4 regions of the Halomonas sp. 707B3 genome follow, and region 1 is predicted to be linked to each of the others. Evidence: predicted binding sites of a transcription regulator. Region 1 holds the regulator's gene; each other region holds the start of a gene.
What was found. The regulator FliA, encoded in region 1, starts transcription of late flagellar genes. The targets are predictions, from matches to a motif close to CTAAAGTTNNNNNNNNNNCNGCCGATA.
Positions count from the first base shown of each region.

Region 2: a site for FliA is predicted at 5,917-5,943, ahead of BIS10_RS05475 (flagellin). Genes of this name have one in related genera too.
Region 3: a site for FliA is predicted at 6,043-6,069, ahead of fliS (flagellar export chaperone FliS). Genes of this name have one in related genera too.
Region 4: a site for FliA is predicted at 2,169-2,195, ahead of fliD (flagellar filament capping protein FliD). Genes of this name have one in related genera too.

Region 1 is NZ_JAMZBE010000029.1:4,344-11,591, reverse strand. It holds gene BIS10_RS06060 (adenosylcobalamin-dependent ribonucleoside-diphosphate reductase) at 1-52, opposite strand, end outside; gene BIS10_RS06055 (hypothetical protein) at 246-836, shown strand; gene BIS10_RS06050 (sensor domain-containing diguanylate cyclase) at 808-2,841, opposite strand; gene BIS10_RS06045 (OmpA family protein) at 2,865-3,536, opposite strand; gene BIS10_RS06040 (motility protein A) at 3,541-4,356, opposite strand; gene BIS10_RS06035 (RNA polymerase sigma factor FliA) at 4,396-5,097, opposite strand; gene BIS10_RS06030 (flagellar protein FlhE) at 5,124-5,435, opposite strand; gene BIS10_RS06025 (hypothetical protein) at 5,646-6,245, opposite strand; gene flhF (flagellar biosynthesis protein FlhF) at 6,242-7,248, opposite strand, start outside.
Region 2 is NZ_JAMZBE010000025.1:7,406-14,653, forward strand. It holds gene BIS10_RS05445 (enoyl-CoA hydratase) at 1-434, shown strand, start outside; gene BIS10_RS05450 (IclR family transcriptional regulator C-terminal domain-containing protein) at 547-1,371, shown strand; gene BIS10_RS05455 (YqaA family protein) at 1,391-1,822, shown strand; gene ybiO (mechanosensitive channel protein) at 2,029-4,392, shown strand; gene BIS10_RS05465 (SDR family oxidoreductase) at 4,448-5,206, opposite strand; gene folK (2-amino-4-hydroxy-6-hydroxymethyldihydropteridine diphosphokinase) at 5,438-5,878, shown strand; gene BIS10_RS05475 (flagellin) at 5,991-6,812, shown strand; gene BIS10_RS05480 (BCCT family transporter) at 6,833-7,248, opposite strand, start outside.
Region 3 is NZ_JAMZBE010000011.1:22,071-29,318, forward strand. It holds gene BIS10_RS02955 (flagellar assembly protein FliH) at 1-229, opposite strand, end outside; gene fliG (flagellar motor switch protein FliG) at 222-1,226, opposite strand; gene fliF (flagellar basal-body MS-ring/collar protein FliF) at 1,219-2,988, opposite strand; gene fliE (flagellar hook-basal body complex protein FliE) at 3,246-3,572, shown strand; gene BIS10_RS02975 (flagellar protein FlaG) at 3,678-4,037, opposite strand; gene BIS10_RS02980 (HD domain-containing phosphohydrolase) at 4,306-5,997, shown strand; gene fliS (flagellar export chaperone FliS) at 6,170-6,586, shown strand; gene fliT (flagellar protein FliT) at 6,594-7,001, shown strand; gene BIS10_RS18980 (flagellar hook-length control protein FliK) at 6,998-7,248, shown strand, end outside.
Region 4 is NZ_JAMZBE010000001.1:13,080-20,327, forward strand. It holds gene BIS10_RS00065 (cell division protein ZipA C-terminal FtsZ-binding domain-containing protein) at 1-523, shown strand, start outside; gene fliD (flagellar filament capping protein FliD) at 686-2,077, opposite strand; gene fliD (flagellar filament capping protein FliD) at 2,290-3,636, opposite strand; gene BIS10_RS00080 (UDP-glucose/GDP-mannose dehydrogenase family protein) at 3,814-5,136, opposite strand; gene BIS10_RS00085 (transposase) at 5,271-6,407, opposite strand; gene BIS10_RS00090 (hypothetical protein) at 6,627-6,947, shown strand.

The DNA.
Region 1 (7,248 bases):
CCTGCATAGGGACTTCACTGGATGTCTTCATCGCCTTGGCTGCGGTACTCATGTTCACGAAACTCCTTCACGATGGGTAGCGATAGCGCTAAAAAACGGGCCGATTATACGTGGCATCGTAGGGGAGTATAGCCCCGACTTTCTACTATATGGGCCGTTTTTTGACGTTAACAACACTAGATATAGAAAAATCAGCACCTTACCCTTTTGCTTATTCCCAACACGCTATAGGCTTAAGGTTTTCGATGACGATACGACCTATGAACTTCCTGAAAACATCAACTTTCGCCGTCACCGCCATGCTGCTTGTCACAGCTCCCCTTTCATTGGCCGCTACATTTAATGTGGAATCAGTGGCTACCCATGGGCACTGGCAATCCATGGCGCTGACCCTAGGAGAAGAGCGCCACTTTCGTGCTGTAGAGACCCACAGCTACTCCGATGCCACGCTAAGCATAAATGCTACTCAAGAAGTCTGTGATTTACCGTGGCTGGAGATGCGCGTCACCCTAGCGCAGCAGCAGGGAGAGAGCCGAGCGGTGAATCTGGTACCCACTCGGCTGCGGATTGGTGACAACCCGATTGTCGATACCATGGCGGAGTTTATTACCGAGCGGGGCGATGACGGCTTTTATGCCCATTTTTATTTGAGCGATATGGAGACGCTGATCGCTGAGATGCAGTCGGGCGAGCAGCTGTTTTTAGGATTTGACCAGGGTGAGCAGGAACCGTGGTACATGACCTTTAGTTTGGAAGGTGCTGGCGATGCCATTCAACGCATGCAGTCGCTGTGTAGCGGCGCCTCTCTCACAGAGGCACCTGCTCCTCCGGGTTAAGCGCACGCTCTTCCGCAACCTCTACTCGATTACGGCCGCTGTGCTTGGCTTGATACATAGCGGCATCGGCCCGGGCCATCAGCGTTTTACAGCTGTCGCCTGGCTGCCAGACAGCGACACCAATGCTAATGGTAATTGGCTGATCAACTCCCTCTACCTGCAGGGTGGCCACCAAGCCACGCAGGCGCTCGGCAAGCCCTACCGCCGCTTCCATATCGGAGTGGGTAGCCAATACCACGAACTCTTCACCGCCCCAACGGCCTAGATGGTCGCAGCCACGCAGTGACTCCTCGACTAGACGCGCCAGCGACACGAGCACGTCATCCCCTACATGGTGGCCGTGGGTATCATTAATTTGTTTAAAACGGTCAACATCAAACAGCAGTAGCGCAAAAGAAGCCCCATAGCGTTTGGCGGCCACCAGCTCAGCATCAATAGCCTGCTCAATACGGTAGCGGTTCCATACCTGGGTGAGCGGGTCAAAATGCGCCAGTTGCTCTAAGCGCTGATTGGCATCGGCTAACGCTTTGCGTTCCCGCTCCAGGTGCATATTTAATGTACTGATTTCATAGGCGGAAATTGCCAGCGTCAAATCTTCGCCTAAGTCCTTAGCGGCAAGTCGCTCAACACGCTGCCACGCCTCGCTTTTTCCCACTACCTCTTCACGCCAGGCAGCAGAAGGCGCCATCATAATCGCAGGCTGGGGTTGGGGTACGGAGGTTGGCTGCATCGCCCAATAGAGTGTTTCCACCTGTTCTGGGCGAAAGAAGATCAGCCACCCTCGCTGCGCCGGGCTCATCGGAAGTGGTACAGCCAGGATACCGCACTGCTCAGGCATACAAAGCGATGACGTTAGCGGCTCAGCGGCAATCCCCCGCGTACACCAGGGGCCACTATGTTGATGTGCTTTTTCAAGACGCTTAACAAACTGGCTAATGGTAGGTGAGTCTGGTGTAGTACCACTCGCATGCACACTGCCCTTCAGCCATAGCGCAACGCCGTGGGCACGAAATAGCGAACACCACGTTTCAGCCTGCTGATGGGTAATCTCCTGTGGGCTTTGCGGCTCTAAACGGGCATTGGCCGACAGTACCAAGCTATCTTGAACGCGTTGCAGGTAGCGAGCTTCTTGGCGTGCTCGGAGTAACAGCAGCCGCTGGGTGGCCATCTGTACCAGAGTACGCACCGCGTCACGTACGGGCGGCGCTACTGGATGGGGAGTGGCCGAGTGGCAAAACAGCAGCCCCCATAAGCCGGCATCACCCTGCATGGCCATACTCAGCGCACCCCGCACGCCAAGACGACGTAAGTAGCGCTGACGGGCCGGGGCAGGCGCACGTAGAAAGCAGTGACGCAGGTTTGCGCCTGTGCCTTTTGGCACAAGTGGTTCGCTTGGCGCATCAGTATCTTCAATCAGCCGAACCGGATGGCTTTCATAAGCGCGCCGCAGCGTCAGGGGAAAATCACTGGCCGGAAAACGCTGTCCTAAAAGAGCAGGCAGATGCCCCCCCCGCGCTTCAGCGACAATCAGTCCATGCCAATCGGTGTCGAAATGGCAAACGGAGACACGGTCATGGCCAGTTAGCTGCTGCACCGCCGTTACGAGATAATCCAACAGCTCTTCTTGTTGGGTGGCTTCCGCTAGGCGCATTAGCCGCTCGTTGACGGTGCCCAACAAGCGGCGTTTGCCGAGTGGGTTCAACGGCTCAATCTCCACTATCACGCTACTCTCGGTGCGGTAAGCGTGCAGTTGAAAGCGGGTAGCGCGCTGGGCACGACTAAATGCCAGTGGCCCCGCTAGTCGCTGCTGTCCCTGCAGCTCCTTGCATAACCGCTGACTTAGCCGTTTACCCAGCACACTGCTGAGCGAGAGTTGCGAGTGCTCTTGCTCAGCAATGCCCAACAGCTGGGTGAGATTATTACTCACCGCCTGAATGTGTCTACACTCTTCATCCAGTACCAGAACGGCACCAAATGATTGAAGTAGCGAATGATGCTTCGACACGAAGATAGCCTCGAGATATCTCTTTACCCCTTGACCTGTTGCTTCAGCAACAGCTCAACGCGTCGGTTGGCAGCTCGCCCTTCCGCAGTAGCGTTACTTTCCATGGGTTGGGTGTCGGCATAGCCGACGGCCCGCATACGTGAAATGGCAATACCTTGCCGCTCTAACTGGCGTACCACTGCGATGGCTCGTCCCACTGAGAGCTCCCAGTTAGACGGAAACCGAGCGGTCGCGATCGGCACATTATCGGTGTGGCCCTCAATGGAAATTTGACCATCAAAAGTCTGTAGCACCGAAGAGAGCCGTTCTAACACAACTTGCCCCTGGGGCGTTAGTACATCGTTGCCACTGGGAAATAAAAGGCTATCGTCAATACGTAGCGTAACGCCCTCTTGCCCCTGGGAGACACTCACTCCAGGGATATCAAGCCCTGCCATTTGGGGATGTAAGCCATCGTGGCGGGGAAGTATTCCTGTGGCTAAGCTAGCCAATGGCAGTGACGTAACGGCATTCGAGGGATCCATGATACTGCTTTCACTCCCTTCGCCACCGCCGGATGGCGTAAGCGCCAACAGCAGTACAAACAGGGTAATCAGCAGCGTCAATACATCCAGGTAACTGGTCAGCCAGCTCTCGTCACTCTCCCCCACTTCGGCGGGAAGCTCCAAAGCATGCCGTGAATCGCGGTCGAGCATGGCGCTAACCTTTTAATGCGGAACCCATATCGGGCCGAGGCTTAACGTTCGCGTCACGAATTTCGTCGTGGTAATTCGCTACGAAGGAGTTAAGCGTCTCTTCAATAAACGATGGCAGACGGCGCTTGGTAATTAGCGAAATGCCTTCCAGCACCATGTTCATAGTGATAAGACGCTCTTCCGTACGCCGCTCTAGCTTCACGGCAATCGGTTTAAACACCAAATTGGCCAACAGGATGCCATAGAAAGTAGTCAACAGCGCCACTGCCATCCGGGGCCCAATTACTTCCAGGTCACCCGCATCCATCACTTCGAGCATGTTGACCAAGCCTACCAAAGTACCAATCATGCCAAAGGCCGGTGCATAGGTGGCCATGGTGCGGAAAATTTGGGCTTCAGCATGCTCGCGGGCTTTCAGCCGCGCAATACGCCAGCGCAGCATGTCGAAGATTTCATCCTCTTTTGTATTCGCAATGACCAGTTGGATACCGGTGCGCAAAAACGGATTACGGGTATGTTCCAGTTCTTTCTCAACCGCTCTAACATCCCCCTTAAACCAAAGGCGCGACATGGAAACCAACTCATTGATGTCATCTCGCACATAGGTGTTTTCACGGCGGAAAACTAAACCAACCAGACGCACCACACGCAGCACTTCTTTCAGCGGATAGCTGATAAACGTGGCCGCCAGCGTGCCAGTGACCACAATGGCAAGCCCCGGTAAGTTAATAAAGCTCTCGGGCGACTCTGCGGTAAAAAATAAAACGCTTACCAACAGCAGCATGCTGGCAAATATACCGATCAGCGTAGATGGATTCATCAACGGCTCCTCGCCGGTTATGGTTAGTGAGTGAGAGGGTTAATTAGTCTCATGTAGGCGAGCACGCAGCCGACTCACCGCCTGGCTGTGAAGCTGTGAAACCCGTGATTCGGTGACACCGAGCACAGCGCCCACTTCTTTTAGATTCATCTCTTCTTGGTAATACAGCGCCATTAGCAGCTTCTCGCGCTCGGGCAGTGCTTCAATGGCGTCGATCAGCGTTTGCCGCTGCTGTTCATCCAATAATTGTTCAAACGGCTGTCGGTGAGTGTCGTCCCCCGCAGGCTCGCTGCCATCCGCAATGAGCTCTTCGAACGGCAATAATTGCCCGCTATTGGTATCGTTGAGCAGTTGCTGGTAATCACTTAGCGGCATCTCCAGTTCACGGGCAATCTCCCCCTCTTCCGGGGGGCGCCCCAGCTGCTGCTCTAAACGACGCACAGCATCATCTACCGCCCGTGCCGAGCGGCGTACGCTGCGGGGCAGCCAGTCACGAGTGCGCAGCTCGTCCATCATCGCGCCACGGATGCGCTGGCTTGCAAAGGTAGCAAATGTTGCTCCCTGGGCAGCATCAAAGCGCCCTAATGCCTCTAACAAGCCCACCATACCCGCCTGGATCAGATCATCCAGCTCAATACTTGCGGGCAACCTTACCTGCAGCGTTAAGGCCTGACGTCTCACCAGTGGCATGTATTGAGTTAACAGCTCACTCTGTTTGATCCTGCCTTGTGCTGTATACATCCTCGTGCCTCGCGGCTTAACAACCTTTACTGATAGTTCACGATCACTTGTAACCCCTGTACTCGCACAGGGCGTTGCCCTGGCTGCAGCGTAAACCGAAAGTACAGCGGTGCGCTCGCCAACATTCCCGATAGAGCGGTCGTGCTACCGCGCATGCCTGATAGTGCAACACAGCGTTCAGGATGACATAGCCAAGCGTTCACAGGCGTTCCCGGCGGTGACTCAAAGCGCCATTGAATTCGCGACAGCGCAGCATTACGCAGCGGGACGCCCGCTGGCGGGGTTATCGCCTGGCTGCTGCTGGTACGGTCGCTCATTGCTACCATCACACTAGGCACTTGGCTGCTCCAACTACCGGTTGCGGCCTGCGTATTCAACGCGAAAAACCATAACCCTGCTACTAGCCCTAAACAGCCCATTTTTCTTACTGTTAACAACTTTGCAGGTTTTATCAACGCCTCAATAGCCATCTGCTTAGCGTTACTTACCCAACTCGCCAAACTCTGCATAACTCTCCCCTTGAGCGACAAATGCACCCTGGCCCGCCGCTAGCGCGCCAGCAGCAGAAGCTCAATATCTAAATAACGAGCGGAAGCATTGCCCAAATTATCCAGCAACCCCTGGCGCGGCAGGTGGGGTTCATGAAGGGCTAGAAGACGCTGCGGACCACCATGCTCGCGTAATTGGCGCAACACTCGGTACATGGTGGCAAAGGCGTCAGCATCACTGTTGATCCACAACGCCCAGCGTGAGTAACGCTCGGCTAAGTCAGTCAGCGAGGCGCTGTTAGGCATGACAATATGAATATCCCAATCCTGTGGGTCACCTGCCCATTGCCGCCCCAGGGCCGACCATTGCCCCAGCCGACCTCGCACTTTGTCCACCTGCGCTACACCAGCATGAGGTAAGCCTACTACCACTAGCGTTTTTTTCGGTCTTGGAGGCGCCACGGTGGCAGGCTCGGCAGCAGCAGCTACCGTAGGTGCCATGGCCTCCTGGGTATACGCGGCGGCTTCCTCTTCGTTAACGGGAGCGGCAGGCACTGTCTCGTCACTTTCCACGTTATGGCCGACTTCATCAGCACCACGCTGCTGGCGCTGTAAATCGGCCCATTTGCGCAGGCCAGCCGCCTGATCCTGGCCACTCATACCACGCCCTCACGACTGACGCTACCTAGCTGACGAATGGCATCGCGCGCCATCAGAACGTGTACTAATGCATCAAGCAGTGCCGTATCACGCCGCTTGCGCTGGGTTCCTAACAAGCGCAGCAAATCGGCTCGCAGGGCCTGAGCGTCCTCATCGTCAACGATATCTAGATGGCCGGCTACTGCAGCCGCGCCGCTGGCCATCAGCAGGCGCAGCTCGCTGCTGACATCACCACCGTCGGCCTCTTTAAGCTGCTGCCAAGCACGCTTGGTGAGCGATGCCAGTCCGTCACTCTGCAGTTGGGTGATTAAAAGCGTTAACACATCGCTGCCCAAACGTGCAGGCGTTAGCCAGTAGCGGCGCACGATTCGCTTAGTGCTTTCAGGGTCGCTTACCTCACCGACCCACGCCAATACGGGGTTACCTGATACGTCCTGCGCTTCAACATAGGCGCTGGAAAGCTGCATGCTTTGCCCGCGGAAACGGATGCCCACGCTATGGGTTAAGGTGCTTTCTTGGAACAGGGAGCGCAGAGTATAGCGCTCGCCCTGGCAGTGTACCCGCTGGCTCGCGGGCACCATGCTGACCCACGTCAGATGCTGAGCGTTTAGCCAAGCCAGCGCCTCAGCGTCTGGCAGGGTAGGCAGAAGATGAACCGCAACATCTCCTGCACAACGCACCAAACGTGGCTGCCAGCCCGCTGGCTGACGGTGCTGAAGGCGAGTCAGCGCCAGCCAAGCACCTTGCTCATTCAGAGCAACATCTGGCATCGACCAGTCACAACCTCGCTCGTTACGGCGGGGCGACCAAACCACCCCTAACGCGTCACGAGTGGCGGCGGCTCCGGCTAGCAGCTCATCTAGGCGCTGGTCTTGTATCACCCCCGGCAGCGCTGCGATGTCCCAGGCGGCTTCCAAGCGGTGAAAATCGACGACACGCTGACGCAAGCGGGTTAACACCGAGGAGAGCCTGCGCCCCTGCCCTAACACATCCCGCGACCAGC
Region 2 (7,248 bases), on a different contig from region 1:
TCGCCAGCTGCGATCTCGCCGTTGCCGCCAGCAGCGCCCGCTTTGCGGTTTCCGGAATCAACGTGGGGCTGTTTTGCTCGACCCCGGCCGTGGCGCTTTCGCGCAACTTGCCCCGTAAGCGCGCCATGGAGATGCTTCTGACCGGCGAGTTTATCAGCGCAGACACTGCCGCCGAGTGGGGGCTGATCAATCGTGTAGCGGAAGAGAGTGAGCTTGATGGTGCCGTGGCAGCGCTGACATCGAGCATCTGTGCGAAAAGCGCCGTTGCCGTGCGCACCGGCAAAGCTATGTTTGCTCGACAGTTGGCGATGCCACTGGAAGAGGCTTACGCCTTTGCGGGAGAAACCATGGCCTGCAATATGCTGGCCGACGACGTGGCTGAGGGCATTGATGCCTTTATCGAGAAGCGCCCGCCGAACTGGCGTCACCGCTAGTACATACCGCTAGTCATTGGTGGAATTTGTTTCCGTAAACGCGACAGCGGCCCCTACAGCGCGTTATCCTGCTGGTTTTTTACGCCATTAAGCGCCTTCAGGAGAACGTCAGGTGAGTGAAGCCAAGCGCAGGTCAGTCGGACGTCCGGCAGGAGCCACCAAAGCCAGCGGTGGGCATAGCCAATCGTTAGTACGCGGCCTCACGCTACTCGAATATTTGTCCGCCAGCCCCCTGGGCCTTGCGCTTTCAGAGCTGGCGGAGATGGCTGACCTTGCCCCTTCCACCACTCACCGCCTGCTGCAGGCGCTGCAAAGCCAAGGCTTTGTCACCCAAGAGAGCGAGCAGGGCCTGTGGCGCATCGACGTCAAAACCTTCCGCATTGGTAACAGTTTCCTTGAAGCTCGCGACGTGGTGGCCAAAAGCCGCCCGTTTTTGCGCCGCTTAACCGCAGAAACCGGCGAAACGGCGAACCTGGGTATCCGCGATGGCGCCACGGCGGTCTTCCTGGCTCAAAACGAATCCCCGCAGATGATGCGTATGATTACGCGGCTGGGGTCCCGTGCGCCGCTTCACGCCTCCGGCGTGGGCAAGGCGCTGCTGGCGTGGATGAGCGAGGAGGAGCGCAGCGCGCTGTTAGAAGGCGGCTACGAGCTGGCCCGTGTCACTGAAAATACCCTCTATCAAACGGATTCACTGCAGGCGGAAATGGCCGCCATTCGCGCCCAAGGCTTTGCCTGCGACCGGGAAGAGCATGCCATTGGCCTGCACTGCGTGGCGGCCTGCATTTTCGACGAGCACGCCACGCCGTTGGCGGCTATTTCCGTCTCGGGCCCCATGGCGCGTATTCCCGAAGAGCGCCTGCTGGTACTGGGGGCGCTGGTGCGTCAAATAGCCGACGAAATTACCCAGCAGCTCGGTGGCCAGTTGCCCCGTTAAACGTTAGAGGGCGCGTATCGTGTTCAGCCTGTTTTGGGTGGCGCTAGCCAGCGCCACCCTGCTGCCTGGTGGCTCGGAAGTGTGGCTGGCGCGGCTATGGTGTGTTGGTGAGCCTGCGCTGGTGCTGTGGGTTGTGGCGACGGCTGGCAACACGCTGGGCAGTTTGATCAACGTGGCTCTTGGCCGCTACGCTCGCCAATTTCAACATCGCCGCTGGTTTCCTGCATCTCCCCAAGGACTTGCCCGTGCCGAGCGCTGGTATCACCGCTTTGGCGAGGCGAGCCTATTACTCTCCTGGTTACCTGTGATTGGCGACCCGCTCACCGTGCTGGCTGGGGTGATGCGCCTTGCCTGGTGGCGGGCGCTACTGTGGATTGTGCTGGCAAAAGGTGCCCGCTATGGGCTGCTGATTGCGCTGGCCCATCAATGGTTGGCGCCTTACTGCCAATAACCGGCAATTACCTTCACTCGGTTTCATTGGTGCACCAAAAGCAGGCGCGTTAACGTCACTTTCATTGAGGCATGTTACGCTAGCCAACGTTATACAAAGCTTGCACTCTTAGCGGATGCACAATTCTGTGTTTAACTTTAATACGTTAGATCTTAGCGTTAGCGAGTCGCAGGATTGCAAATATTCACCCAAAGGGAGGTTATGGTGTGTCGTCACTACGTTTACTACCCTGGCTAAGCGTCTGGATGCTGACGCTGTTCGCCATGCTGGCGGGGCCAGCCATGGCGCAAACCACGCTGGGCGCTGAGAGTGAAGCGCCTGCCACGGAAGAGCAGCCCTCTTATACGGCGCTGGCGGATCTGCTGGAAGATGAGCAGGCTCGCCAGGAGCTGATTGAGCTGTTGCGCAATCAGGCCTCCGAACTGCCAGCTGGCGTTGCTGCCGAGCTCTCGCCGGAAGCGGCCGCAGCAGGTGGCAATGTGGCCCCGGAAGATGTCTCGTTGCCCCGACAGTTGGCTGAGCTTACCAGCCGTGTCGTCGGTGATGTGGGCGGCCAGATTGAGCAGGCAGCGGCGATTGTCGGCAACATGTTCACTGGCCAGGGCACAGGCAGTAGCTTTGATATGGCAGCGTTTATCAGTGCTGCCATTAATCTTGGCATCGTGATTGTGGCCACCTTTGCGCTCTTTATGGTGTTCCGCCGCTTGGCGAAGTCGCTGTTTACCAAGATTAGCAGCTGGTCGCAGCAGGGCAGTGGCTTAACGCCGGTGCTGCGTTTAGTGCTCTGCGTGGCGATTGCCGCGGTGCTGGATGTGCTGCTGGTGGCGCTGGCGTACGTCGGCGGTAACCTGATTGCGACCTTTGCGGTGGGAGAGACCGGTGAGTTATCCACCCGCGCATCGCTGTTTTTAAATGCTTTCCTGATCATTGAGCTATTGAAAGCTGGCGTGCGGATGCTGTTCTCTTCGCGCTATGAAGGCCTGCGCCTGCTGCCGATCTCGGCCCAAGAAGCCTCCTACTGGAACCGCTGGCTGGCACGCCTAATTGGTATGGTGGGCTATGGCCTGATGGTGGTGGTGCCATTGGTCAACTTCTATATCGCGGCCTCTCTGGGGCAAGCGGTCGGCACGCTGATTATGCTGCTGGCGTTTATTTATGCGGTGGGCGTGGTGCTCAAAAACCGTGTGCGGCTGCGCGATAACCTGAATCAGATGGGCACGCGCTCTACGCTGACCGCCAGCCGTGTATCGCTGCAGCTGTTTGCCCGCACGTGGCACCTGTTCGCGCTGATCTATTTCTTAATGGTGTTTGTGCTGACGCTTACCCGTCCGGGTGATGCGCTGCCCTTTGTCCTCTTTGCGACGTTGAAGACGCTCGGCGCCGTGGTCGTGGGCCTGCTGCTGTCTGCGTTCCTGACACAGACCATTGGTCGTCGTATTCAACTCTCCGATGACCTGCGCCGTAAGCTGCCGCTGCTGGAAGTCCGGTTGAACAGCTACGTGCCCAACGCGCTTCGCGTGCTGCGCACGGTGATCGTCGTTGCGGTGATCATGGTGGTGCTGGATGCTTGGGGCGCCTTTGACCTGGCCGCCTGGTACGCCTCCGAGCGCGGTGCCAATCTGGTGGGTAACCTGATCAGCGTAGCAGTGATCCTGATTGTGTCGCTGGGCATATGGCTGGGCTTGGCAAGCCTGATCGAGCACAAGCTCAACCCGGAAACCGGTCACGGCGAACCCTCTGCCCGTGCCAAAACGCTGCTGAGCCTGTTCCGTAATGCGCTGGCCATTGCCATGGTGACCATCACCGGCATGATCGTGCTGTCGGAAATTGGCATCAACATCGGACCGCTGATTGCTGGTGCTGGTGTGCTGGGTCTGGCGATTGGTTTTGGTGCCCAGAAGCTGGTGCAGGATGTGATTACCGGGGTATTCATTCAGGTGGAAAACGCGATGAATACCGGCGATGTGGTGACCGTAGGGGGTATTACCGGTACCGCAGAGCGCTTGAGTATTCGCTCGGTGGGTATCCGCGACCTCTCCGGTACTTATCACATTGTGCCGTTCTCCAGTGTGGATACCGTCTCTAACTACATGCGCGAGTACGGTAACCATGTAGGCGAGTATGGCATTGGCTACAACGAGAGCATCGATGATGCCATCGAGCAGCTGCAGCTCGCCTTTGAAGATCTCAAGGCCAGCGAAGAGCATGGCAAACAGCTGCTGGCGGATCTGACCGTGGCAGGGGTTACCGCCCTGGCCGACAGCTCGGTGAACATTCGTGTGGTCATTAAAACCACGCCGGGCGACCAGTGGGCTGTAGGTCGTGCCTACAACCGCCTAGTGAAACTGCGCTTTGACGCGGCGGGTATCGAGATTCCGTTCCCGCATACCACGCTCTACTTTGGCGAAACCAAAGGCGGCAAGACACCGCCTGCCAACGTGCGCATTCTGGAAGCGAAAGCGGAAAGAAAGCGCACCGACACGGCGCCGCTTGCAGAGCGTAGCGAAGCCTCACTTGAGCATGAACCGGATCACCATAAGCCGGACCATGATGATGTGGATGAAACCTAAGCGTACGCTTAGGTAAGCCAATGAGGCCGCCTTCGGGCGGCCTCATTGCGTTGGGTCAGTCGCGCCGCTCGCCAGGGTAGTTTTCGGAGTGGCGACCCTCTAGGTTGATCGATTCGCCGCCGTCTACAAATAGCACTTGCCCGGCCACAAAGGCATTATCCAGCAAATAGTGCAATGCTTGTACAAGGTGTGCTGGGTTGCCTTGGTGATTGACCGGAATGCCTTCGATGCGCCACTGGATATAGTCGTTGGTACGCTGGGAGGCGGGCAGCACTACCCCGGGGGCGATACCGTTAATCCGTAGGCGCGGAGCAAACTCCAGCGCTGCCATACGGGTCATCTCAGCTAGGCTTTTCTTGGAGAGCAGGTACGCCGCATACGGATATTGGTGATAGGCCACCTTGTTGTCGATGATGTTGATCACCTGACCGTGCTCTACCGCCTCGGCAAAATGGCGTGTGAGTAGCAGCGGCGTGAACATATTGACCCGAAACTGGGTCTCCAGCATGGCCATATCGGTACGGGCGATCGGCGCTGGTTCATAAGCTGAGGCGCTATTGAGCAGCACGTTCAACCCAGGAAAACGCGTTTTAGCTTGGGTGATTAATTCTTCTAGCGAATCCTCTAAAAAGTTGCAGGGCAGAATCTCGCACTCACGACCCTTGCCGCGAATTGCGTCTGCCACTTCCTCTGCTTCCCCCCGGGAGCTATTCACGTGTAACGCGATATCAAAGCCCTTATCGGCTAGCGCTTCAGCAAAATAGCGGCCCAGGCGCGTGGCGCCGCCGGTTACAAGTGCAGCAGGTGTATCCATTGCTTTATCCCTCGCAGCAGGTAGTGTTTGTTAACTAACGTTGTCATGGTAATCAAAAAGACTCTCTGCGTGAGCGCAGCGTTTGTCAATAACTTGTACAGAGCTTGAACAGAATGCTTAACCGTCTACTCTATTGGGGCGCCGATTGATTCCTATACGCTAAAACGGTGTGGGCTAGGTCATCGGCTCACCAGCCGTTAGTCATCCAGCCTCTTATATTGGGATATAGTTATGTCATTAAGGTCGTCACCCGTAACGCCAACCCCCTCGCCCGCGTCGGCTCAACACGAGTGCGTTATCTCGCTAGGAACCAATATTGAGCCAGAGCATCACTTTGCCCAAGCCCTTGAGATTTTGAGCAGTGAATGCGAACTGCTGGCCCGCTCCGAAGCGGTGCGCACTGCCCCGGTAGGCTTTCAGCAGCAGCCAGACTTCTTAAATGCCGCCCTGGTGGTGCGCACTACGCTTGAGCTGTGCGACTTTAAAGCCTACCTAAAAGAGGTTGAGCATCGCTTAGGCCGTGTTCGCGGGCCGATCAAATCTGGCCCCCGGACCATGGACTTAGACATTGTGGCCTGGGATGGCGAGGTGGTCGACGATGGCTACTTTCATCACGACTATGTTCGGGGGCCGGTGGACGAAGTGCTAGCCGTACTGAAGAGACCGAACTGAAAAAAGAGTAGCGACTGGGAAAGTTTTACGGGGCAGGGCTCACGTTTTCTAAAGATAGGCCGATATTCACGCTACCTCCGCACTGTTTGCGTTCACTTCCGAGGTCACGCCCGTGATCAGCCTTGCGACTAATATCACGTCGCTACTGGTGATGAATAATCTACGCAGTAGCCAGCAAGCAATGCAGACCTCCATGGAGCGTCTGTCGTCTGGGCTGCGTATTAATAGCGCCAAGGATGACCCGGCAGGCCAGGCGATTGCCAATCGCATGGGCGCACAAATTCGCGGTATGAACCAGGCGATCCGCAATACCAACGACGGTATCTCTATGGTGCAAACCGCAGAAGGCTCGTTGGACCTGATCAACGATAGCCTTCAGCGCATCCGCGAACTCAGCGTTCAGGCGCTCAACGGCACCAATTCCTCAGAAGATCGGGCGTCTATTCAGTTAGAGATCGACCAACGGCTGGAAGAGATTGACCGCGTCGCTGAGCAGAGCAACTTTAACGGCATTAAGCTGATCGAGAGCGATAAAACGCTCAATATTCAGGTAGGAGCCAACGCCGGGGATGTGATTGGCGTGAGCTTTTCGGCGATGGGGCGTCAGGCGCTGGGGTTGGATAACTTCAGCGTATTAGATGATGGTTCGGCCACGCCCAAGCCGATGGATGTCGTGGATGAAGCCATGAAGCAGGTCGACCGCCAGCGCAGCTATTTAGGCGCGGTGCAGAACCGCTTCGAGAGCGTCATTGACGGGCTCAACACCAGCATCATTAACACCTCCGCCGCCCAGTCGCGTATTCAAGACGCCGACTACGCGCAAGAAGTCTCCAATCTTATTCGCGCCCAACTGCTTCAGCAGGTGGGTATCGCGATGCTGACCCGGGTGAACCAACAGCCGCAGATGATTCTGCGGCTGTTGGAAGGGCTGTAGTTAGAAGTGGCCGATCATCGTTAGTCGATGATGCCCTGTTCACGCGCCATGGCGTAAGCCGCCTGCGGGCCGTTCCACAGCGAGGGCAGCAGAATCAGCGACACCGGGATCGCGGTAATCACGATAAACTGCTGCAGCGCGCCAATTTGACCTGCACCCATATACAGCAGCACGGCCGCCATCAGGGCCATCGCAATGCCCCAAAAAGCGCGCATGTAAGGGCTCGGGTCATCATGGCCTGCGCCGACAACGGCAATCGCGTAGCTCATGGAGTCGCCGGTGGTGGCCACAAAAATCGTGGTCAGCAGCAGAATCGCCAGTGCCATCCAGGTGCCGCCGGGCAACGCTTGAGCCACCGTGAGAGTCGCCACGTCAAACTGGAAGTTATTGAGCGCTTCGGTCAGGTCAATTACCCCGGTCAACTGATAGTAAATGC
Region 3 (7,248 bases), on a different contig from region 1:
CTTCTTCGGCTGCCTGGCGAAGTTGCTCATAAACCTCTTGCCGCTGCTTTTCCTCACGTGCCCTTGCTTCTGCGGCGGCGCGTTGGGCAGCTTCCACTTTGCGCTGGTGAGCCGTGGGGCCTGAGGCATTTTGTTGAGATTTGTCACTAGCAGGCGTTACCAGCTCATCCATTTGCCAGCGTCGCCACTCGCCGTGGCGATCAAATTCAGGCGAATGAGTATTAGACATACTCGTCGTCTCCGCCCGCCAGGACGATCTCTCCGGAATCCGCTAAGCGGCGCACAATTTGTAGAATCGCTTTCTGCTCGGTTTCCACTTGCGAGACGCGGATAGGGCCGCGAGCCTCCATGTCTTCGCGAACCAAGTCGGCGGCGCGCTGCGACATGTTGCGTAGGAATTTGTCCACTAGGGCATCTTGAGCGCCTTTGAGCGCCACCACCAGCGAGTTGGTCTCCACTTCCTGAAGTACCATCTGAATCGCGCGGTTGTCCAGGTCGAGTAGGTTCTCGAATAGGAACATCTCGTCGATGATCTTCTGGGCAAGGTCTTCGCTGTGCGAGCGGACGGTTTCGATGGCCACCTCTTCTTGAGAAGAGTTCATCAGGTTGAGGATCTCTGCCGCAGTTCTTACGCCACCCATTTTGCTGCGCTTGAGGTTTTGGCCATCCAACATGCTGGTAAGCACTTCGGTAAGCTCCTGAAGCGCGGCTGGTTGCACGCCGCTAAAGGTGGCGATCCGAAGTACCACGTCGTTACGCAGTTTCTCTTCGAAGAGCTCGAGAATATCAGCGGCCTGATGGCGATCCAGGTGAACCAGGATGGTGGCGATGATCTGCGGATGCTCGTCGCGAATCAGCTCCGACACCATGGAGGCTTCCATCAGGTTGAGTGCATCAATACCTGAATTCTCGCCCGTGGTTTCGAGAATATCCTCAATTAGGCTAGTAGCTCGTTCACTGCCCAGTGCCTTAGTCAGTACCGAACGAATATGCTCGCTAGAGTTGAGGTTAAGCGCCACGAACTCTTCAGTTTCTTGATGGAAGGCTTCTAGCACGGCTTTCATATCATCATGGGAAACTTGATGAAGCCGTGCCATTTCCATACTGATCTCTTGCACTTCGCTGGCGCTAAGGAACTTAAAAATCTCAGCGGCGCTGTCTTCGTCCAGGGCCAGCAGAAGAATGGCGCTTTTACGTGCGCCGCCCATTTCAGCAATGCTAGTCATTAGCGTTCATCCAGCTGCGAATAATCATCGCGACCATACGGGGGTCTTCTTGGGCCATTTCTCGCAGGTCGTTAAGATTGTGTTCGTAAAGCGACGTTTTGCGACGGCGCTTGGGCTTGTTGCTATAGGTGTCCTCATCATCGGACGCGCCTTCGCCCTCGCTTTCCTGGTCATCTTCGTCGCTACCAACACTGGTGCTCAACGTGCTTCCAGGCGCTGCAGCGGCCATCACGGGCGGCTGGGTGTAGCGCTTGATTAATGGGCGCAAAATCAGCAGGTAGAGTAGCAATGCGGCTAGCGCAACTAGTAAGTAGCGCCCTAAATTGGCAGCTATCGCTAGGTTGTCCGGATGTTGCCACCAGACCGGTTCGACGCGGGTATCATCATCGCCAGCGAAGGGTGTGTTAACCACTTCCACTTGATCGCCGCGCAGATCCGAAAACCCCATTGCTTGTTGTACCAAACGCTCAATTTGGGCGATCTCTTCATCGCTGAGCGCGACTTGTTCAACCTCACCTTCTTCATTAGTGACGTCGCGAAAGTTAACAACAACAGCCGCTGAGAGGCGTTGTATCTGGCCAAGGCGGTGCTGAATATGCTCAATACTACGATCTACTTCGTAATTAACGACATCTTCTTGGCGCAAGTTGCGCAAAGCGCCTGGTTCGGTACCTGCATCGTCCGCAACATCACCCTCTTCGGGGTCTGGCTGGTTAATGGGGGAGGGGGCTACCCCAGGAGGAGTATTGCTTAACGCCCCAGGAATGCCGGTGGCCAATGGATCTTCGCCATCGTAAGAGAGGCTAAGCTGACGGCTGCGGACTGCTGATTCGTTAGGCGCTTGGTTTGGGCTGTAACGCTCGGAGGTTTGCTCTCGGCGTGAAAAATCGATCTGTGCCGCTACCTGGGCGCGAACATTGTTGCTGCCAACAATGGGCGAAAGAATGTTCTCAATACGCTGCTGATAGGAGCGCTCCACTTCGCTGATGTACGCTAACTGCGTACCATCCAGGTCGTTACCCTGGGCGCTATTGGCAGTGAGTAGGCGGCCGTTCTGATCGACCACCGTCACATCTTCAGTAGCAAGCTCAGGCACACTGCTGGATACCATGTGCACAATGGCGCTAACTTGCCCCTCGCCAAGGACGCGACCTGGCAAGAGATTCAACACCACAGAGGCTTTGGCAGGTTCGCGGTCACGGATAAAGACGGACGGCTTTGCCATCGATAGATGCACGCGCACACTTTCGACGGGGCCTAGTGATTCGATAGAGCGTGAAAGCTCGCCTTCCAGGCCACGCTGAAAGTTCACCTGCTCAGCAAATTGGCTAATCCCAAAAGCTTGGGTTTCCATAAGCTCTAGGCCAAGATTGCCGCCGCGGGGCAAGCCTTGCTCAGCTAACTGGAGCCTGAGGGTATGCACCTGCTCGCCGGGCACCAGCAGTGCCTGGCCCCCCTGGCTAAACTGATAGGGTACGCCGCGGCTATCAAGCTCCGAAATAATTCGTCCACCATCCGCTTCGCTCAGGTTGCTGTAAAGCACACGGTACTCGGGGCTGCTAGCCCACATAAATAAAGCAGCCACAACGGCGATAGAGGCCGCTGCCGCAATCAATACAACCACTAATGGATTGCTGCGCAGCTGTTTCATGGTGCGCGCCAAGGCAGAGGGGCTGCTGGATTCGTTTTCCGCCGCTCCACTGCGAGAGGCGTTTGGTGTCGTGCTGTTTTGACGGCCTGCCGTAGCACCAGTTTCGCTCATGCGTCCCTCCAGAAGGGCAGGCAAAACGGGTGTCGGCCCAGGCGCATCACCAAAGAAGGCATAGGCTATATCCGTCAATCGCGGTTATCCGCTAAAAAGATGAAGCGGAATTGTGATGAACGCCATTATCCGGGGGTGTGTCGACCATAAATGAACGAAAAGCTTGGCTTTTTATACTCATTTGTACGTATGACGCTTCTCCTACCAATGGTAGGCTTTTTGTACTAATTGATTTTCCGCAAAAATGAGGCCTGCGTATGAGTTCACCTTCTATACAGTCTGCGCTGCAACAGATGCAGGGGCTAGCGGCACAAGCGGCTCAGCCTATTAAAGGGGAGCATGTGGCAACCGCTGTTGGTCAAGGTGGCTTTGGAAGTGAGCTGCAGTCCTCTATACAGCGAATTAATCGGTTGCAGCAAGCGGCTAATACCAAGGCGATGGCGTTTCAGGCAGGCGAGCCAAACATTGAGTTAAACGATGTGATGGTAGATATGCAAAAAGCCAGTGTGGCCTTTCAAATGGGCATGCAGGTGCGCAACCGCCTAGTAACTGCCTATCGTGATGTGATGAATATGCAGGTATAGGGGGCGTAAAGTAGTTATGCGGCTAGCTGGGTGGGTAGTGGGAAGGCGAACGCTTAGGCTGGTACGTTATCGCTTTTCAAGGCGCCCGCAGCGTTCGCTTGGTTTCTATGCTTTAAGAGAGATCAGTTTTCCTTGCAGTTCTTCTAGCCGCTCGGCCAGTAGCAGCACTTCTTCTGCTGGTATTTGACGTATGACGTCACCCGTTTCTCGATCAATGACCCTTGTAATGATGCGAGCCGATTGTTCGCTAATATCAAATTCCAACCCACGGGGACGCATGACATCGTTAATGCGCTGTATCGGTTCAACAAGCGCTTCTTTTGTGGCCTTATTGCCATCTGCTGCTGCTTCATCGCCGCTTGGGGTGACTGGAGGTAGGGGATCGATAGCGGGGCGCGTAGAGCGTTCCTGCGATAAAGCGGCCGTTATTGCTGGTGTGGCTGAGTCAATGGATAGTGGGCTCATGTACAACGTTCCTCTATTAAATAAGCCCGCCGGGGGGGGCTAGGCAACGTAACCGAGTAAAGGCATTGAGGCCGTTTACCGTCTGGTGATGAGCCTCTTTTTCAATCTATCGGCGCGTTTGTCACAAACTTTATCCTTTTACTATAGATGAAAAGAAAAGTGTTATGAGTCCTATGGCGGACATGCGGCTCGATAAAGGCTTCTGTTATGCTCTGCTGCTTTGTGATGAGCGTTAACGTATAACGCGTCTGGGGAAAGCGAGGCACGCATGGCAGTCCAACAAGATGAGTACGAGAGCGTCACTAGCCCATCGGTAATCAGCTCTCTTCTGAATACTATGATAGAGAGCGGTGGGGTGACTCTCTGCTTGGCCACTCCTGATGCGCGTCCAGAGCCAGTGGTCTTGATGGAGCAGCACGCGGGCGAAACGCTGGTAATGGATCTGTCATCGGTTGACTACCTGCTAAGTCGTTTACAGCAGGGAGAGCAATTTTTTTTGCGGGGTCAGTCACAGGGAAAAGTGGTGCGGACACCGCTGTTATCTTTGACGGAGACCCGTCGTTCTGGTGGTCGTTTTCTTTGTTGTAGTAATTACCCAAGTTCGGTCGAAGTGCTGCAACGACGCGAGTCATATCGTGCTGAATTGCGCATGGGAATGGTGGTGTCTGCACTGGTTGTTGGTGAGAGTGGTGAGAGTGCCCAGGGGGAGCTCCGTGACCTCTCCCAGGATGGGTGCCAGCTTGAGTTGCCATTAACAGCAAGCGGTGTTTTGGCTGAAACGCAATACTCGCTCAAACTTGCGTTTACCTTTCCAAACGGCACTTACTTTGAAGTGAATGGCGTTGCCCGCCATCAGAAAACTGATCCCGAGCGGCACATGCTACGCGTTGGCTTTCGCTTTGCAGGGTGCACTTCCGAGCAGGAACGGCAGATTTGGTACTTTGTCTGCGAGATTGAGCGTGAAGCTGCGCGTTATAAAAAGGAGGCGCAGGAGGAGCGGCAGCCATCGCCTCTGTTTGAGCAGCCAGGCAAACGCACTCCAGATACTGAGCACATAGGACGGCGCGATATACGCCGCTATGCCACACCGATGGCAAGGCGTTTGGTTAAGGTAGCTGCTTATCTTGATGCACAGTTGCTCATGCTTCAGCAAGGCAGTGATATTGATTCAAGGCAGCTCTCTCGTAATGCGGACCGCTTACTGATGCTGCATGAAGAAGATCGAGAGGGACTGCTGTTTGCCTCCCGCTGTTTGTCTTTAGAGCCGCTGCTGGTAAGGCACGGGATTGCTGTTGCAGTCCATTTGCTGGATTTAGTAGGAGCCAATATGCCGCGGGATGTGCGCAAGGCGATCGTTGCCAGCGGGCTGGTGCATGATTTGGGTAAGGCGCTTATTCCTCAGGTCGTGTTCAAAGCGCCAAATTTTGAAGCGACACATCGGCAGGCATTAAGTGAGCATGTTTCCCTCTTGATGGCTCGGCTACATACCTGCCAATGGCTGTCTGCTACGGTGGCGCAAGCGGTCATTGGGGGGATCAACGAGCGGCTTGATGGTAGTGGCTATCCGGCAGGAATCACCGGGGATGATATTAACGAGTTGGCGAAAGCCAGTGCAGTGGTTGACGTTGTTGAGGCGATGCGGCGAGATCGCCCAGATCGCCCGGCCCGCACGGCGCAGCAAATTTACCGCCACTTGCTGGCTCATCCGCATCAGTTTGATCGCCGTTGGATGAGGCGTTATGTCGAACATTTCAAGGTCCTGCCGGTGGGGTCGTTAGCGCTTTTCTCTAGTGATCAGCTTGCCTGGATTTTGCGCCTTGATGATAGTGGGGCGCCAGCAGAGGTGGTGCTGGCCCAAGCAGCTGAGCCGCCAATGCGCGATAATTTAGGGAGTGTGTTGCGTGGCGATGTTTTTGAGCGACTAGGCAAGCCTGTCAGAGAAGTGGCGGTTTCTACATAGGACGCCGAATTCAGGCAAGCAGCTAAATTAAAAAGTAATCAGGCATTAAAGTCTGCTGTGGCTTCGCCGATATATTTAATAGCTGAGCATATATGCTCAACCTTGAATGATGAACAGCACGACTGGCTTTTTGCCCTAGCTGTTGTTACACCCTATAAAGGAGTGCCCACTAATGACCTACACTCGCGGTGGCGCCGCTAACGGACGAGGCGCTAATGCTTATGCCCGTGTCGGTGTTGAAAGTGGTGTCATGTCAGCTGATCCTCACCAGCTGATCGTGATGCTATTTGATGGCGCTCAGGCGGCAATCCGCGCAGCGCGAATTCACATGCAAGCTGGCAACCGAGCTGAAAAAGGCAAGTCAATTTCCAAAGCGTTGGATATTGTTAATAACGGTTTAGCGGCCGCCCTTGATCAAGAGCAAGGGGGTGTCATTGCAGAGAGGCTCGCCTCACTTTACGATTATATCGCCCGCTTGCTGTTAACAGCTAACTTGCGAAACGACGAAGAGAGCCTCAACCAAGCTGAGCGGTTGCTTGAGGATATCGCCTCAGCATGGCGTGAAATCGGTCAACAGCAGAGTGCGTGAGGCAGGCATGGCAGCTCCCGAAGCAGTTCGTGATATTTCTCAGCAAACGCTGCTCGATGCATACGAAAAGCTGTTGGTGCGTGTGAATGACATGCATGAGCTTGCAGATGCTGAACAGTGGGCCGAGTTGATCGAGCAACGCAGTAATTATGTGATGCTCGTAGAAGAGCTCCGTGAGCTGGATGCACACGTTACGCTTGACGCTGCAGGTAAGCAGCGTAAAACAGAGTTAATAGAACATATCTTAGAGCATGATGTGGAGATTCGTCGTCGCCTGGTGGCACGACGCGATGAGCTTGGCAGGCTGATTGGCGTCACCCAGCGCCAGCGGGACCTGCACCGAGCTTATGCTCCCCAGCAGGGAGCTTATAGCGCCTTTGATGTCGATGCTTCTCAGAATAAGGGGGCATCGTGAGTGGCATTACGCCGCTTATTGATACCCTCTTACATCAAGTGCTTGGGCGCCAGGGAGAGGTGTCCTCTCAGCGTGTATTAAATGCGCCAGTACAGCCAGTCTTACCGGGGGAGGGGCCACGTGCCTTGCAAGGCGATGCAGGGTTGGATGGCCGTCCGCTTGCTCCCCTGCTTGGTGACCTAAAGCGGTTGCCAGGTGCGTCTGAGGGGGCGCGTCAGTCTCAGCCTGGAAGTCCTCCCACTGGTAA
Region 4 (7,248 bases), on a different contig from region 1:
ACGCAAGGCCGAGCCTTCCTCTCAGCAGGCCCCCACTCCCTCACCTACTTCCTCAGCAGAGCAGGCGGATACCACCAGCTACCAACGCCAGCCTAAAACATCCAGCAAGCAAAGCAAAAAGCCGACCCAGCAGTGTTTGTTTGTGATGTTTGATACCCCCAGCCAAGCCATTAACCAAGCGCTGGGGGAAATGCTTGCCGCGAAAAATGCCTTTTACGAGGCGGAGCTAGGCGCCTTCCACCTTCCACCGGGGCCGCAGGGTTACCCGATTATGCTGGCTAGCGCTACCTCGCCGGGTAAGCTGCCGCCGCTACATAAAGAGCATAAAGAGGGGGAGCATACGCCGGTGCAGGGGGTGTCGATCTTGATCCGCTTTTTGAACACGCGGAAGGTGTCGCGCAACCCGGAGGATTTAATTACCTTTACCCATGAGGTGGCGGCGCTGGGTGGCAAAATTTTGGATGCTAAGCGTAAGCCCATCACGGAAGAGAGTTTGGCGGCCATGTACCGAGAGGGAGAGTAGCTGGAAGGGGTTAGGTTGCTTTGTCGTTGTGCCCTGCAATCGCGTGGGGCATATTAAGAATGGTGCTAAAACCCGTCGCCCGCTGAAGCGGCCTCTTTCTGAGCGGTTCACTTTATCGCCCGTTGAGGCCGCTTTTGGCGTTATTGGCTACCGTGACGTTGGCTACTTTTTACGGCCTAGCTGAGCATCTAGCGCATCAAACTGCTGGGTTAAGTAGGAACTCATGCTGTTCATCTGGGCAATCATGCTATCTAGCTGGCCGAACTGGGTGCGGTAGCGGGAGATGGTGCCTTCAATGGTTTTTTCCATGCGCTCATAGCGCTCATCCAGGCTTTTTACACGGCTTTCGGCACCGCTAATCGCTAGCTTTACTACACCGTTATCGCCAAGCATTCGCTCTACGGTGCTGTCGAGCTGGGCTGCCAGGCCATTGCCTGCTTCGCCACCGACGAAAAAGTCGCTGAGTGCTTGGGGGTTATTGGCGACTAGGTCGCTGATTTTGTCTTCATCCATTTCCAGCGTGCCATCTCGTTGCAGGGTAATGCCTAGCTGGTTAAGCGTGGAAAGTTCACCACCGGCTACGCCGCCAGTCAGTACGCTCCGCAGGCGGCTTTCAATGGTGCGCACGGTGCTGTCGCCTACCAGATCACCGGCGGTTTCGCTGTCGCCATTAAAACTGGTGAGTTTGCCAATGGTGCCTTTCAGGTCGTTAAACGCTTTTACAAAGCCGCTAATGGCTTCGCGCTGCTTGAGCGTATCGCGCTCTACGTTCACCGTGCTGGAGGCGGTTTCACCATCGGCAATGCTGAGTTCCGCTAGGTTGAGGGTAACGCCCTGAATGGCCCCTTCGATCTGGTTGTTGGCGCTGCTAATGGCAATGCCGTTTACCGTTAACGCGGCGTTTTCACCGGTTTGCTTGGTGGCGGCATCTTCTGCAAAGGGGCCTGCTACCGTGGCTCCAGCTGCATCTACGAAGCCAAAGCTGGCAATAGAGGCATCCGCGCCGGTCGTTTTAGAGCTAAGCGCCAGCCGGTAGCCTGTGCCATCGTTAATAATGGTGGCGTTTACCCCAGCCTCTTTGTTGGCGTTAATGGCATCGCGGATGTCGGTTAGGCTGCTGTCTGCCGCAATATCAATGCTGACCGTATCGCTATTGCCAAAGGTGAGCTGAATGGCGGTGGCGCTCTGCAAATCTAGCGCGGTATCGCTCTCGGTGACTCTGCTAGATGCTAGGGAGCCTGTGGTGGCGAGTTTTGTTACTTCAACGCGGTAGCTGCCCGGCAGTGCATCAGCCGTGGCCGTGGCTTTAATCGCATCGCCCTGCACGTTAGCCGAGAGGCTTTGGTAAAGCGCTGGGTCGTTAACTTTCGCCACGGCGTCTTGGAATGCGTTTAGCGATGTTTGCAGCTGGCCATAGGCAGAGATCTTGGCTTGCTGCTGCTCTTTTTGGCGGGTAATAGGCGCGAGCTTGCCACGCTCCGCTTCCTGAAGCTGGTCTAATAGGCCAGTGAGGTCTAAGCCAGAGCCAACGCCTAGGGAAGTTATTGTCGCCATGCCGATGTTCCTCGATGCAAAAGGCTAAACCAACAGTCATCTAAAACACTTAGCCAGGTACGGCGTGTTTATTGAAATTTAATAGCATTTTTATCGATGGAACAACGCCTAAATTTAGCGCTTTTTCGTGCTTTAGGTAGTACCCACTTATTACCCTAATAAAAACGCCTGCTTATCGCAGGCGCTTTGGAGATAGCTAAACAAAATTGGTATTATTCTCGGCCTAGCTGTGCGTCTAACGCATCAAACTGTTGGGTGAGGTAGGCGCTGGTTTGGTTCATTTGGGAGATCATGCCGTCCAACTGACCAAACTGGGTGCGGTAGCGGGATATGGTTTGCTCGATGGATTGTTCCATGCGGGTATAACGTTCGCCGAGCGATTCAATACGGTTTTCAGCCCCCGACTTCGCCCCAGCCACTGCGCCGTTCGTGCCTAACAGCTGCTCAACGGTTTGGTTTAGCTGGCCCGCCATACCCTCATCTTCTGCGCTGCCTGCAAAAAACGCCGAGAGCGCATCTTGGTTATTGGCAATGGCGTCGTCTAGCTTGCCGCTATCGATCTCCAGCGTGCCATCGCGTTGTAGTGAAATGCCGATATCAGTCAGCATGGAGAACTGGCCTTCAATGCCGCTGCCAAGCACGCTGCGCAGGCGGGATTCTACTGTGCGCACGGCGCTATCGCCCAACAAGTCACCGGCGGCACCGGTTTCAGCATTAAAGCTGGTGAGTTCACCAATGGTGCCTTTTAGGTCGTTGTAGGCATCCACAAAGCCCGTGACCGCTTCGCGCACTGCTAGGGTGTTTTGCTCTACTGAAACGGTGCTATCCCCTTCTGCTTGAAGGTTCAGCGTGACGCCTTGAATGGCGCCCTCTACTTGGTTGGTAGGACTAGTGATGGCGATGCCATTCACATTCAGCGCGGCGTCTGTGCCTTTTTGAAGCGTGTTGGTGGTATCCGCTGCAAACGGCGCAGTGCCTGAGAAGTTGAAGTCCGCAATCGAGGCATCAGCGCCTGTTTCGCTTGAGCTAAGCGCTAACCGGTAGTTAGTGCCGTCGTTCACAATAGTGGCGTTAACGCCTGCATTTTCATTGGCATTGATGGCGTCGCGCATATCTTCGAGAGTGCTATCTGCCGCAATGGTGACATCCTGCGTGCTGCCATCCTCAAAGGTAAAAGTAAGCGTTTGCTCTGCTGTGGTGAGCGCTTCATCCGCAGCCGTAACGCCTTCAGAAGCTAAGGTGCCGCGGGTTGCTAGCGTTTCCACCGTTACGTTGTAGCTGCCGGGCTGCGCTTCGCCATCGGCCGTGGCGGTGATTGCTTCGCCCCCTACGTTGGTAGAGAGGCTTTCATAGAGCGCGCTGTCGTTGAGTGCACCTGCGGCGCTTTGAAATTCAGAAAGGGCGCTCTGCAGCTGCCCGTAGGCAGAAATTTTGGTTTGCTGGGTTTCCAGTTGCTGCTCGATGGGTGCAAGTTTGCCACGCTCAGCTTCTTGCAACTGATCTAGCAAGCCGTTGAGGTCCAGCCCTGAACCGATACCAAGTGATGAAATGGAAGCCATGCGTACCGTCCCTTTTTCGCGTTGTGCGGCCGTCTTACCGATTTTGCGGCAGCCATTATTCAAGTTAGCTAATTAGTTATTTATTCGGCATTGAGACTATTAACTTTAACAAATTTATTAGCCCTGGGCTTACCCATTTATCAGAAACAGCAAACCAAAGCTATAAACTTCTGTTTATTAAGACTTTCTACCGACACCCACATAGCAAACACCCGCCTCACTCAACGCGCTGGGCGCATATAAATTACGCCCATCTACCACTAATTTATTGTTTAGCTGGCTTGCTAACCAAGTGAAGTCAACGGTGCGAAATTCTTTCCACTCTGTGCAAATAACCAGTGCATCTGCACCTTTTACTGCCTGTATGCGATCGCCTGCGAGCATCAGGTCGTCACGCTCGCCATAAAGCCTTCGGCACTCACCCATCGCTTCCGGGTCGAACGCTTGCACCTTTGCGCCTGCTGCCCACAGGGCTTCCATCAGTGCTCGGCTGGGCGCTTCGCGCATATCGTCGGTGCCGGGCTTAAATGCTAGCCCCCAAATAGCAATTACTTTCCCCTCTAAGTTACCGAGGCTCTCTTGCAGTTTTGTGTAAAGCGTTTGTTTTTGGCGCTGATTAACGGCTTCTACGGCTTTTAATAATTCCGGCGTGCAACCTAATTGCAAAGCGGCTTGCTCAAGGGCGTGCACATCTTTAGGAAAACAGGAGCCGCCATAACCACAACCAGGATAAATAAAGTGATAGCCAATGCGCGGGTCACTTCCGATTCCCCGGCGTACATCTTCAATATCAACCTCTAAGCGCTCCGCTAAATTCGCCATTTCGTTCATGAAACTAATTTTGGTCGCCAGCATGGCGTTGGCGGCATACTTCGTCAGCTCTGCCGCTCGCACGCTCATAAACATCAGCTTGTCGTGGTTGCGGTTATAGGGCGCGTAGCAGGCTTTCATGCGCTCTTTTACCCGCTCGCTCTCGGTGCCTACGATAATGCGAGCGCCGCGGGTGAAGTCATCAATGGCAGCGCCTTCTTTCATAAACTCAGGGTTGGAGCACACATCAAAAGGGTGTTCAACCTTACGCTGCTGTAGCACGCGGCTGATGGTGTCGCTTACACGCTCGGCTGTGCCTACCGGCACCGTCGATTTATCAACCACCAGCTTATAGTCCTGCATGTGCTGGCCGATACTTTCCGCAACGCTTAATACGTACTGCAGATCAGCGCTGCCATCTTCGTCTGGCGGGGTGCCCACCGCGATAAACAGCGTGTCGCTTTCGGTTACCGCCTGTGCGGTATCTGTGGTAAATCGCAAACGCCCAGCGGCAACGTTATGCGCTACCAGCTGGCTCAGGCCTGGCTCGAAAATAGGGATCTCACCACGGCTAAGCTGTGCGATGCGGTTAGCATCAATATCCATGCAGATGACCTGATGACCCACATCCGCCAAACACGCACCTGCCACGAGCCCTACATATCCGGTACCAAAGACACTAATCTGCATAATCAACCAGCCCTAAAAGAAGTCTTGCGAGACTACCACACCTTTTTTCTGACACTCCCCGCCCGCCGCGCTTCGCGCTTTGGGCGAGGGTTCTGAGATCACCCCCAGAACCTTCCTGCTTCCACACGCCTTCACTAGACAGCAGCTAGGCCGCTGCCCTCCGCTCCGGTCGCTCCACAGGCTAACCCCGCCAGCCCGGCGGTTTGTATATTCCTGGCCGCGTTGATGTCGCGGTCAATGGGGTAGCCGCAGCTTTCGCAGTGCCAGTGACGTTGCGACAGCGGCAGTTTCTCAACCTTGTAGCCACAGCCATGACACCGCTTGCTGCTGGGGAACCACTGGCTCACTTTCACCAGTTGGCGCCCCGCCCAGGCGGCCTTGTATTCCAGTTGCCGGACGAACTCACCCCACCCGGCATCGCTAATGGATTTAGAAAGCCGTCTATTCTTGATCATACCAATGATATTAAGTGACTCGACGCACAGGACTTGGTTTTCGTTAATGAGTGCGCGGGTCGCTTTGTGGGTAGCGTCACGGCGACAGTCGGCGATCTTGGCATGTAGCCGTGCCACTTTCCAACGGTGTTTGTTGCGGTTGTTTGAACCTGTCTGTTTTTTCGCCAACCGGCGCTGCAAGCAGACCAGCTTCGCCTCGTAGCGTTTCAGATGACGCGGATTGCCCGATTTTGCGCCGTCACTGGTAATGAACAAATCGCTCAAGCCGAGGTCAATGCCGACCGTTTTGCGCGTGACCGGAAGCGCTTTTGGCACGAAATCACACAGGCAACTGATGAAGTAGCGTCCAGCACGATCGCGTGAAATCGTGATGGTAGAGGGTGCAGAGGGTAGTGACCGGCTCCACCGGATGGGTAACGGCGTCTTCGCTTTTGCGATAGTGATCTCACCATCCCGATAGCGGAACGCGGCCTTGGTCAGCCGGATCGACTGCCGGCAATCCTTGCGCTTGAAACGTGGGTAGCGCGCCTTGAGCTTTGGGTTGAAGAAGTTGTCGAAGGCGGCTTTCTGGTCGCGGAGCGTTTGCTGCAGGATCACGCTGGAAACATCCCGCAACCACGGAAACTCCGCCTTTAAGCCCACCAGTCGCTTTTCCGCCGATGAGTGCGAGACCGATTCACCGCGCTGCTGATACGCCTCGGTGCGATAGGCCAGGGTATTATTCCAGACAAAACGGGCACACCCGAATGACTGCGCCAGCAGCTCAGCCTGTTCAGAGGTGGGGTAGAACCGTTCTTTGTAGGCACGCTTTGTCATGCTGTATAAATATCAGGGTAATGAGGCGAAGTCAATCTGGCACCGCTACGCGGTGCGCGCTTGTATCACCGCCCGACTGGGCGATGCTTTACGCGCTGTTTGGTAATTCAGATGACACGCAAAACTCAGCCCAATACATAGACCTTGGTCTAACATCCCTACTGCTTTATAATGTACTGCAGCACACCCATTTTGCTGCGATTGCAGGAGCAACCTACCATGCCCGCTGAAGCATTATCCCCCGCGACCACTGCTTCCTTCCACGTACAGCGCAGCTTGCGCCACTGCCTTTCTAGCGTAGCGGAACTGCTTTATGAGAGCGGCCATGTGCTTGAAACCATCACCCTGATACAGCGTGGTTTATCGCGCCAGGAGTTGATCTCTCTGAGCCATCAGCACCCCCGTTGGGCGCTTTGCCAGCAAGTGTTGGAAGAGAGTGATGCCGCCACTTTTAATGACTATGGCCGTTTTGTGTTAACAGCCATGGGCCGCGAGCTGATGTTTGATATGTTTGGCCAAGGGGCAGCGGATTGCGCCTAGCCTCTGGTTGAGAATGTATAGAGTTTGAGACGTGTAGAGTTTGAGGCATGTATAGAAAAAACGCCCGCTGGGGGAGCGGGCGTTTAGAAGCGCTAATATCGCATCATGCAGGTCGTGGGTTATTCATGGCAGAGATTAACGCAGGCCCAACAGCGACAAAATAAACAGAACAACAACGATCAGACCTACGATATAGATAATGTTACGCATAACGGCACTCCTTGCTTTAGCGTTTCATGGAAATCAAAGGGTTGCTTCCCTTCAATAATCTCTCCTAGCGTAGCAGGCTTTTTCTCAGTTT